2 regions of the Streptomyces sp. NPDC088733 genome follow, and region 1 is predicted to be linked to the other one. Evidence: riboswitches for the same ligand, from Rfam matches in the RefSeq annotation. Region 1 holds a riboswitch; the other holds the start of a gene.
The links. A riboswitch is a leader RNA that binds a small molecule or an ion and turns the genes downstream of it on or off. The one in region 1 is predicted to bind S-adenosylmethionine.
Positions count from the first base shown of each region.

Region 1 (5,261 bases):
TAGGCGTCGATCTTCTTGCCGCTGAGCGCCAGATAGGTGCTGTTGTTGTCGGGGAAGTACTTGACGGTCAGGTCCTTGCCCTCGCCCTGGAGCTTCTTGCGCCACTCGAGGAGGATCTTCTCCTGATTGGTGCCGGCGCCGACGGCGACCGTCCTGCCCGCGAGGTTCCGGTAGTCGTCCGCGAAGTCCCAGGTGCTGCTCTTCAGGACCTCGAACGCCAGATTGTCCTGCCGGTAGGAGGCGAACTCGTACTTGCGCTTGCGCTCCTCGGTGTCGGTGACGTTGGAGAACGCCACGTCGACCTTGCCGCTGTCGATGCCGACGAAGAGGTTCTCCCAGGTGGAGTTCTTCACCACGGGCTTGAGCCCGAGGACCGCGGCCACCAGCCGGCCGAGGTCGGGTTCCGCTCCGGTGAGGGTCCGCTGGTCGCTGCCGACGTACGCCAGCGGCGGGAATCCGGCCGGCAGCGCGCCGATGCCGACGACCAGCTCCCCCTTGGCCGCGATCTCCTTGGGCAGACCGGCGCTGATGGATGCCACCTCGGGCACCTTCAGCGTGGTCTCCTGGGCGGCGCCGTTGGACAGGCTGCCGACGGTGACCGTGCCGGCGGACGAGGAGCCTGAGCCGGTGGTGACGGACGTACCGCTGTCGTTCCCGCACGCGGCGAGTCCGCCGGTGAGGAGGGCGAGAACGCCGGCGGCCGTGACGGTACGGATGAGTCTGCCGCGAGGGCGGGGAAGGGTGCGCATGACCGTCCTTGGTCGTGGGTCGCAAGTGGGCGGGAAGAAGCGGCGGATCAGAGCACCTTGCTCAGGAACTCACGGGTCCGCTCGTGTTCGGGGTGGTTCAGCACCTGTTCGGGCGGGCCCTGTTCGACGATCCGTCCGTTGTCGAGGAAGACGATCCGGTCCGCGACCTCGCGGGCGAAGCCGATCTCGTGCGTCACGACCAGGAGGGTGGTGCCGCCGGTGGCCAGGTCCTTGATGACGGACAGCACCTCGCCGACCAGCTCGGGGTCCAGCGCGGACGTGGGCTCGTCGAAGAGGATGACGCCGGGACGGAGCGCCAGGGCCCGGGCGATGGCCACCCGCTGCTGCTGCCCGCCCGACAACTGCCTGGGGTACGCGTCGGCCTTGTCGGCGAGCCCCACCCGGCCGAGCAGGGTGCGGGCCAGTTCGCGGGCCTGCGGCCTGCGCAGCCTTCCGGTCGCCACGGGGGCGGCGGCCACGTTGTCCACCACGGTCAGATGCGGGAAGAGGTTGAAGTTCTGGAAGACGAAGCCGATCCGGCTGCGCTGGGTGAGGATGACCCGCTCGCTCAGCTCCCTGAGCCGCTCGCCGTGCCTGCGGACGCCGATCAGCTCGCCGTTCAGGCTGACGTGGCCGATCTCGGGCTTCTCCAGATGGTTGATCACACGCAGCAGGGTGGACTTTCCGGAGCCGGAGGGCCCGAGGACGACGGTGACCTCTCCCGGACGCACCGTCAGACTGACCCCGTCCAGCACCTGGTGGGCGCCGTACCACTTGTGCACGTCGTGGACCTCGACCGCGGCCGGCCGGATGTCGGTGCTCATGGAGTGGCCCCCGTCCGGATCCGGGCCGGCAGGTGGCGGAGCGCGGCACGGAGTTTCTGCACGGGAGTCGCGGGAACGATGCGCAGAGCGCCGCGCGAGTAGTACCGCTCGACGTAGAACTGGACGACGGAGACGACGCTGGTGAGGATCACGTACCAGACGGTGGCTACCAGCAGCAACGGCACGATGTCGCCCGGGTAGGTGCTGCCCATGCTCTGCACCGAGCCGAAGAGGTCGAGCAGCGAGACGTAGAAGACCAGCGAGGTCCCCTTGATCAGGCCGATCAGCTGGTTGACGTAGTTGGGGACGACGGACCGCAGCGCCTGGGGAAGGACGATCCTGGCGAACTGGTAGCGCTTGGGCAGGCCGAGCGCCGCGGCCGCCTCGTGCTGGCCCTGGTCCACCGAGAGGATGCCGGCGCGCACCACTTCCGAGGCGTAGGCCGCTTCGTTGAGGCTCAGCCCCACGACGGCGACCACCATGTCGGTGGCGAGCCTCGACTCGTCGAAGGTGAGGAAGGCCGGGCCGAAGGGCACGCCGAGGCTCAACGTACGGTACAGAGCGCTGAAGTTGTACAGGAACAGCAGCACGACGATCAGCGGGACCGACCGGAACAGCCAGGTGTAGGTCCAGCTGACGGCCCGCAGTACGGGACTGCCGGAGAGCCTGGCCAGCGCCAGCACGATGCCTCCGAGAAGACCGAGCACCGCGCTGTACGCCGTCACCTCCAGGGTGATGAGCAGTCCGTCGAGGATCACCGGGCGCACGAACCAGTACCCGAAGCGGTCCCATTGGAAGAAGGGGTTGCTCAGCAGGCCGTGCCCGATCTGGGCGGCCAGGACGAGCACGACCGCCGTGGCGATCCACCGGCCGGGGCGGCGCAGGGGCAGCACCCGCTGCTCCGCCGGCGGTCGCGGTGCGGGACCACGCACGTCACCGGGCTCTTTCGCGGGCGCCCGGGCCGGTGGCGCCGAGCGGTCGGACACAGCGGTGCCAGGGGGTTCACTCATCGGGGACTCCAGCGGACGGGTGCACCCGGTCGCGCAGGCGACGGCCGACCGCAGGGCGAACGACACCTCGGCGGTACGGAGTGCACGGGGAGACGAGCGGAACGGGGCGGAACAGGCGGGCACGCCCACCGCGTCAGCGGGAGGTGCCGGCGTTCAGGGAGTGATCGTCAGCCTTGACAGCGCGCGCGACAGGGCGCGGAACACAGGCGACACAGGGCACTGCTGACGCGGGCCAGACCGACGGGCCGCTGCGTGTACGCCGGGACGAGGCCGTGGCGCCGCCACGCTGCCGTCCCCGGGGTCGCGTACATCGCGTCACCGCCACCGTTCCGCCCCGCTCGGGGCCTCGTGCCTGCCGAAAAGTCGTCGGGACGGCCCGGACAGCCTTCCGCCTGGGAGGCGTTGGCGCGGCCGGCCTGAGCCTGCCGCCGACGTCCGGGACCGTTCTGCGGCGTAAGTTAGACACGGGCCGAAGAGAATGTCAACGACGCTGTCTCGCATGCCGGATGCCGTGGTGAGACGCCCCTCGCCTTCTTGACGCGCCGCGTCCGGCGGCCCAACACTGGTGCCGACGGTCACGATTGTCAGCGCCCGTGGTGCCGTGTCGCGGCTCCCACGGGTCATCGGCCCCGGCCCGCTGACCGGCAACCCTCACATCGCGGTGGGGTGCCCCGGGTGACGACCGGGTCCCGCCGGCGCGGCGGGACAAGCGCGGTCCCGCGTCACGCGGGCCCCGAGCCGGGGAGGCGGACATGTCCACAGCACGGTCCGCGCTGCTCACCCGCCGGCTGCACATCGACTTCCTGCGTGTCTGCAGCGCGTTCGGCACGACCGGCTGACCTCGGTGAGTCCTCACGCAGTACCGACTCAGGGGCCGGGTGCGAGCACGCACCGGCCGTCAGCCGTCCCGCCCGCCGCTGCCCGAGGGCAACCGGGGGCCGCCACGCCCTGGAGAGCGCATGCCCGAGACGACGATCTCACGTGATCCCGGTTTCCCCGCGTCCTGTACCGCGCTGCCCCGCACGCCCCGTCCGGACCGCTTCCGCAGCCGGATCGGTGCCGACGCCGCCGGCGGCTTCTACCCGGCTCCGTGCCGCTACGAGCTGTTCCTTTCGGCGCGATGCCCGCAATCGCGGCGGGTCGCCGTCACCCTCGACCTCCTGGGCCTCCGGGACACCGTCGTCACGACGGTCGTTCCGCCGGCGTCGCCCGACGCGGCCGCGCCCGCGGCATTGCGCGCGGCGTACGAGGCCACCTGGCACGGCTACGACGGGCCGCTCACCGTACCCGCCCTGTGCGACCGGTGGACCGGACGAGTCGTCAGCAACCACACCCCGGACATCCTCCGCGACCTCGCGGGCCGCCTGGGGGACGCGGCACGCCTGTGTCCCCTGGACCTTGTGACCGAGATCGGTGCGTTTCAGGACCTGGTGGAGCAGGACATCGTGCGCCCGGCGGAAGAGGCGGCCACGGGCGCACCTGCCGACCGTGCCCAGGCCCTGGAACAACTGCTCACCGCGCTCGGCCTGCTGGACCGCCGACTGGCATGCGGACCGGGCCCCTACGTCCTGGGCGAACGGCTGACCGCGGCGGACGTCGACCTGTGGGTCGCCCTGACGGACCTCACGGACGGTGTGCTCTCCCCGTACCGGCACCTCACGGCCTACGTCCGCCGCCTCCCACGGCAGTACGCGGCTTTCAGGTCTCCCCGGCCGGAGGAACGTACAACCCAGGGAGGCTGATGCCGCTCCCGGAGCACCCTCCGGACGGGCACCACTAGGGTGCTGGGTTCACAAGACCGCCGATGTCTCACGGGAGATCCACGATGCCGAACCCCATGGGGTCGACGTACGCCACCGTCCGACCGCGGGCGAAGGCCACCGAGGGAGCGGGCAGCAGGGCCACCGGTCCGGCCATGGTGTTCAAGCCGGTTGAGCCCGCCCCGGCGGTGGCGGCATGACCCGGCCGGCGGGCGGGATGCTGCACCACGTCGAGATCTGGGTGCCCGACCTGGAGCGGGCCGTCGCCTCCATGGGCTGGCTGCTGGAAGCCCTGGGGTACACGCTTTTCCAGAGCTGGGACGAGGGCCGCAGTTGGCGGCTCGGAGCGACTTACCTGGTATTCGAGGAGTCCCGCGCCCTGACCGCCGTCCGGCACGACCGGTGCCGGCCCGGACTGAACCATCTGGCGTTCCACGTCGAAGACCACCACACCGTGGAGAATCTGGCCTCCGAGGCAACGCGGCACGGCTGGAGCCTGATGTTTCCCGACCGCCACCCGCACGCCGGCGGCGAGCAGGCCTACGCCGCCTACCTGGAGAACACCGACGGTTTTGAGGTCGAGCTCGTCGCCGTCAACCCGTCGGAGCCGGACTGACGACGACCACCCGGGGCCGGAGGGACGTCAGCGCAACGGCAAGAAGATCGCCAGTGCGACAGAGGAGCCGATCAGGAACCCGACGACGGTCTGCGCGACGGTGTGGTCGCGCAGCACCACGCGGGACCAACCGACCGGTATCACCGCGAGGAGGAGGGGCACCATCGGTGCGCCGTAGACGGCGGTGAGTATGGCACCGGCCGCGCCGACCGCCGCGGTGTGCCCCGACACCTTCCACCAGATCGTCACCAGGCCACCGACCGTGAGTCCGCTCAGGATGGCCACGACGAGCGCGGTGAGCT
Region 1 is NZ_JBIVLH010000002.1:61,478-66,738, forward strand. It holds gene ACIP64_RS03645 (transporter substrate-binding domain-containing protein) at 1-749, opposite strand, end outside; gene ACIP64_RS03650 (amino acid ABC transporter ATP-binding protein) at 797-1,573, opposite strand; gene ACIP64_RS03655 (amino acid ABC transporter permease) at 1,570-2,583, opposite strand; SAM riboswitch class IV at 3,193-3,301, shown strand; gene ACIP64_RS03660 (glutathione S-transferase C-terminal domain-containing protein) at 3,543-4,325, shown strand; gene ACIP64_RS03665 (VOC family protein) at 4,540-4,959, shown strand; gene ACIP64_RS03670 (phosphatase PAP2 family protein) at 4,987-5,261, opposite strand, start outside.

Region 2 (5,261 bases), on a different contig from region 1:
CTGTCCGGCCGCCGCCCCGCGTCGCGGTGACGTGTGTCACCCAGGAGAACGTGCGGTCGGCCCCAGTGTCTCAACGCAGGTCAGTCGAGGGCGTGCAGCTGGTCCAGGAACCACCGCTGAGGCGGCAGCGCGGTGGCCGCCGCCACCAGGCGCTTGGTGGCCTCGGCGCGTTCCCCGTGCGAGAGCGAGAGCGCCTGGTGCAGCGCGCGGGCCGTGGCCAGGATGTCGTACGGGTTCACCACGAAGGCGTCGTCGCCCAGCTCCTCGTAGGCGCCCGCCTCACGCGACAGCACCAGGGCGACACCGTCGTCCGAGACGACCGGGATCTCCTTGGCCACCAAGTTCATGCCGTCGCGGATCGGGTTGACCAGCGCCACGTCGGCCAGCCGGTACGCCGCCAGCGAGCGCGCGAAGTCGTCCTTGACGTGCAGGATCACCGGCTCCCAACCCGGGGTGCCGAACTCCTCGTTGATCTCCTCCGCCAGATCGGAGACCTCGTCGGTGTACTCGCGGTAGATCGCCAGGTCGTGCCGCGAGGGATAGGCGAACGCGATGTGCACCACGCGGCCCTGCCACTCGGGACGGTCGCGCAGCAACTGCGCGAACGCCAGCAGGCCGCGCACGATGTTCTTCGACAGCTCGGTGCGGTCCACCCGCACGACGACCTTGCGGTCCGGGCCGCCCACGGCCTCCCGGAGCACCGCCAGGCGCTCCTCCACGTCCGGCCGGTGCGCCCGCTCCCGCAGGAACTCCGCGTCCGCCCCCAGCCCGTGCACCCCGATCCGGGTGGTGCGGCCCTGATGGGTCACCGACAGTGCGTCCCCGTCCCGGCTCACGGACGCGCCGAGCACATCGGCGCAGCACGCGGCGAACGCCTCCGCCCAGCGCCGGGTCAGGAACGCCGCCCGGTCCGCGCCCAGAACGCCGCTCAGCACCTCGGCCGCCACGTCGTCCGGCAGCAGCCGGAAGTAGTCCGGCGGCGCCCACGGCGTGTGCGAGAAATGGCCGATCCGCAGGTCGGGGCGGCGCGAGCGGAGCATCTGCGGCACCAGCGTCAGGTGGTAGTCCTGCACCAGGACGGCCGCGCCCTCCCCGGCCTCCTCCGCCAGCGCGTCGGCGAACGCGCTGTTGTACGCCACGTACGCCGCCCACTGCTCGCGGAAGTCCTCGTCGAAGACGGGCTCCAGAGGCGTCTGGAACAGCAGGTGGTGGACGAACCACAGCACGGAGTTCGCGATCCCGTTGTACGCGGACGCGAACGTCTCCGCCGGGATGTCCAGCATGCGCACCCGCTGGTCGCCGGTGTCCTCCGCGGCCAGCCGCCCGCTCCTGTCCGCGGTCCGCAGCACGGCCGCGCGATCGCCGTCACCGAGCGCGGCGCACACCCACACGGCGTCCGTGTCCGGCCCGATCGCGCTCAGCCCCGACACGAGACCGCCGCCTCCGCGGCGCGACTCCAGCGTCCCGTCCTCCCGGAGGCTGTACGAGACGGGCCCGCGATTGGACGCCACCAGAACCCGCGCGCCATGCGATGCGACCATGCCGCCAGCCTAGCCACGCATCCCCACCCGCAAACGTGTGCGCTACGCCACCCGAGCGTCCCCAGGGCCGCAAGGACCTGCGCGCCCACCCCACGCCCCCCTCAGGGGCCCGGGGAACTGCGCGCCCAGCCCACGACCCCCCAGGGGCGCGGGGAACTGCGCGCTCAGCCACGACGCACCCGCACCGAAGCCCCCGCAGCGTCACGCAACCTCGCGGCGCCGCACGTACTCCGGGATCGAGATCATGGGCGGCCGCTCCTCCGTCGTCACTTCATGCACCCGCGGAGCGAACCCCTCCGCGGTCCGCTCGAACTGCGTGAGGACGGGCCGCACCAGGTGCCCCCGCGCCAGCCGCGTCTGCGCCGTGCGGTAGATCGTCGCGGCCATGCGGCCCAGCGCCTGCCCGTCCTGGTGCCGATGGTGCCGCACACCGACGTCGACCTGCGCGAGCGCGTCGAGCCCGACCGCGTTGAGCGCGTCGATGAGCAGCCCCAGTTCGACGCCGTACCCCACGGGAAACGGCAGCCGCTCCAGCAGTGACCGCCGCGCCGCGTACTCGCCGCCGAGGGGCTGCACGAAGCCCGCGAGCTGCGGCCAGTGCAGATTGAGCAGGGGCCGGGCGACCAGTTCCGTGACGCGCCCGCCGCCTGCCGGCTCCACCGTGCCGCCGGCCTCCAGGGGCCGGTCGTACATCGCCTTGACCAGCTGGACGTCCGGCTCCGTGAGCAGCGGCCCGACGATCCCGGAGACGAAGCGGGTGTCGAACTCGCGCAGGTCGGCGTCGACGAAGCAGACGATCTCGCCGCGCGTGGCGAGCAGTGAGCGCCACAGCACCTCGCCCTTGCCGGGCACGGCCGGCAGCCGCGGCAGGATCGCGTCGCGGTGGACCACGGTCGCGCCCGCCGCCGCGGCGACCGCGGCGGTCCCGTCCGTGGAGCCCGAGTCCAGGACGACGAGCTCGTCGACCAGCGGCACGGCCCCGGGTGCGTCGGACATCAGCGCGCGGCGGATCTCCGTGACGATCGCCCCGACCGTGGCCTCCTCGTCGAGCGCGGGCAGCACCACGCTCACCGTTCCGCGCGGGCCCGCGGCCCGCTTCGCGGCGAGGAGCTGGCCCAGCGGCCGGCGCTCGGCGGTCCAGGACCGCCGCCGCAGCCAGCCGGCTACCTCGTCCAGCACTGCGTTGCTCCGTTTCTGCCCCTCTTCTTCGGCTTGTCTCGAAGGACGGACGGGCTGTGACCAGGTTCGAGGTCGTCGGTTACAGTCGAGAACACGAGGCATGACCATCGTATGTCCGCGGTGATCGCGCCTCGTACGACAAATGCCCGGGCCCCGCGCCCGGTGCCATACCGCTCATCCAGAGGGGCAGAGGGAACGGCCCGTTGAAGCCCCGGCAACCCTCCCGCCGACCGCGAGGTCCAGGTGGGGAAGGTGCCAATTCCGTCTCGCGGCGAAATGCGCCGCGAGGAAGATGAGGAGAAAGGGCCTCGCCTGACATGGCTGCGCAGACTGCTGTCACCGACGTCGCGTCCACGGATTCCCCCTTCGGACCCGCTTCCGCACTGTCCTGCCGCGAGTGCGGCGAACGCTTCCCGCTGAGCCCGATCTTCGCGTGCGAGGTCTGTTTCGGGCCGCTCGAAGTGGCCTACGACCTTCCCGCCGGCGATCCCGAGACGCTCCGCAAGCGCATCGAGTCCGGTCCGAACAACATCTGGCGCTACGCGCCGCTGCTGCCCGTCCCCGCCGACGTGGCCACCAAGCCCAATCTGAACCCCGGCTTCACCAAGCTCGTCAAGGCCGACAACCTCGCCCGCGAACTGGGCGTCACCGGCGGCCTGCACATCAAGGACGACTCCGGCAACCCCACGCACTCCTTCAAGGACCGTGTGGTCGCCATCGCCCTGGAGGCCGCCCGCACCTTCGGCCTGACCACGCTGTCCTGCTCCTCCACCGGCAACCTCGCGGGCGCGGTCGGCGCCGCGGCGGCCCGCGCCGGCTTCCGGTCCTGCGTCTTCATCCCGCACGACCTGGAGGAGGGCAAGGTCGTCATGGCCGCCGTCTACGGCGGCGAACTGGTCGGCATCGAGGGCAACTACGACGACGTCAACCGCTTCTGCAGCGAGCTGATCGGCGACCCGATCGGCGAGGGCTGGGGCTTCGTCAACGTCAACCTCCGCCCCTACTACGGCGAGGGCTCCAAGACGCTCGCGTACGAGATCTGCGAGCAGCTCGGCTGGCGGCTGCCGGACAACCTCGTCATCCCGATCGCCTCGGGCTCCCAGCTGACGAAGATCGACAAGGGGCTCCAGGAGCTGATCAAGCTCGGCCTGGTCGAGGACAAGCCGTACCGCATCTACGGCGCCCAGGCCGAGGGGTGCTCCCCGGTCTCCACCGCCTTCAAGGCCGGGCAGGACGTCGTGCGCCCGCAGAAGCCGAACACCATCGCCAAGTCGCTCGCCATCGGCAACCCGGCGGACGGCCCCTACGTGCTGGATATCGCCCGGCGCACCGGCGGCGCGGTCGAGGACGTCACCGACGAGCAGATCGTGGACGCCATCAAGCTGCTCGCCCGTACGGAGGGCATCTTCGCGGAGACGGCGGGCGGCGTGACCGTCGGCGTCCTCAAGAAGCTGATCGAGAGCGGGCAGTTGGACCCGGCTGCCGAGACGGTCGTGCTCAACACCGGTGACGGGCTCAAGACCCTGGACGCCGTCGCCGCGACCTCCCGTCCCACCGCCACCATCCGCCCGAGCCTCGACGCGTTCCGCGCCGCCGGCCTGGCCGGCTGACCCCGGCCGCCGATCGCCGTCCGTCCCGAAACGAAGGTGAACCCCGCATCATGAGCGCGAACGTCCGCATCCCCACCATCCTCCGCCCCTACACCGGCGGCCGGGCCGAGGTCCCCGCCGAGGGCGGCACGCTGGCCGAGGTCATCGAGTCGCTGGAGAAGAACCACCCCGGCATCGCGGCCCGTGTCCTGGACGACACGGGCAAGCTCCGCCGCTTCGTGAACGTCTACGTGAACGACGACGACGTCCGTTTCTCCGAGGGCCTGCAGACCGCGGTGGCCGAGGGCGCGTCCGTGTCGATCATCCCCGCGGTCGCCGGGGGCTGTTGAGCCGGAAGCGCCGTGGAACGGGCAGGGGTGCCGGGAGTTGCTCCCGGCACCCCTGTGTGCGTGAGGGGTAGTTGAAGGGCTGTACAGTTGTTCCAGAGGCTCGCAACCCTCTGCAACGCCCTGCGCAAACCCTCTTTCCGGGGCGTCCCTGTCGACGATTTATCGCCAAATTCCTGCGATGATTGTCGTGTTGGCGTCATATGTCCCGCCCGACTTGCCCCGGATCATTGGCCGATCGAGCCGTTCTTCCCTTTCCTCCTGCCCGGATTTCTCGTCGGATTGACCTGTTGCAGACAGCGTTCGTGCAGATACATTCAGCCGCGGTCGACGCGTTCCGGCGCACGCCCCCTTGGCTGTAGGGGGTGAGGTCTGACCCGGGTCCGCGAGGTGCGGGCCTGCGAAAGGCCAGCAATAGGGGAGTTAGGAATGGCTCAGGGCACCGTCAAGTGGTTCAACGCGGAGAAGGGCTACGGCTTCATCGCGGTCGACGGTGGTGCGGACGTCTTCGTGCACTACAGCGCGATACAGATGGACGGCTACCGCACCCTCGAGGAAGGTCAGCGGGTCGAGTTCGAGATCTCGCAGGGCCAGAAGGGGCCGCA
Region 2 is NZ_JBIVLH010000019.1:74,306-79,566, forward strand. It holds gene ACIP64_RS29250 (trehalose-6-phosphate synthase) at 81-1,541, opposite strand; gene ACIP64_RS29255 (glucosyl-3-phosphoglycerate synthase) at 1,743-2,720, opposite strand; SAM riboswitch class I at 2,892-3,019, shown strand; gene thrC (threonine synthase) at 3,038-4,330, shown strand; gene ACIP64_RS29265 (ubiquitin-like small modifier protein 1) at 4,381-4,659, shown strand; gene ACIP64_RS29270 (cold-shock protein) at 5,086-5,261, shown strand, end outside.
Region 2: it holds a riboswitch for S-adenosylmethionine, as region 1 does, so the genes downstream of both, thrC (threonine synthase) here and ACIP64_RS03660 (glutathione S-transferase C-terminal domain-containing protein) in region 1, are expected to answer to the same signal.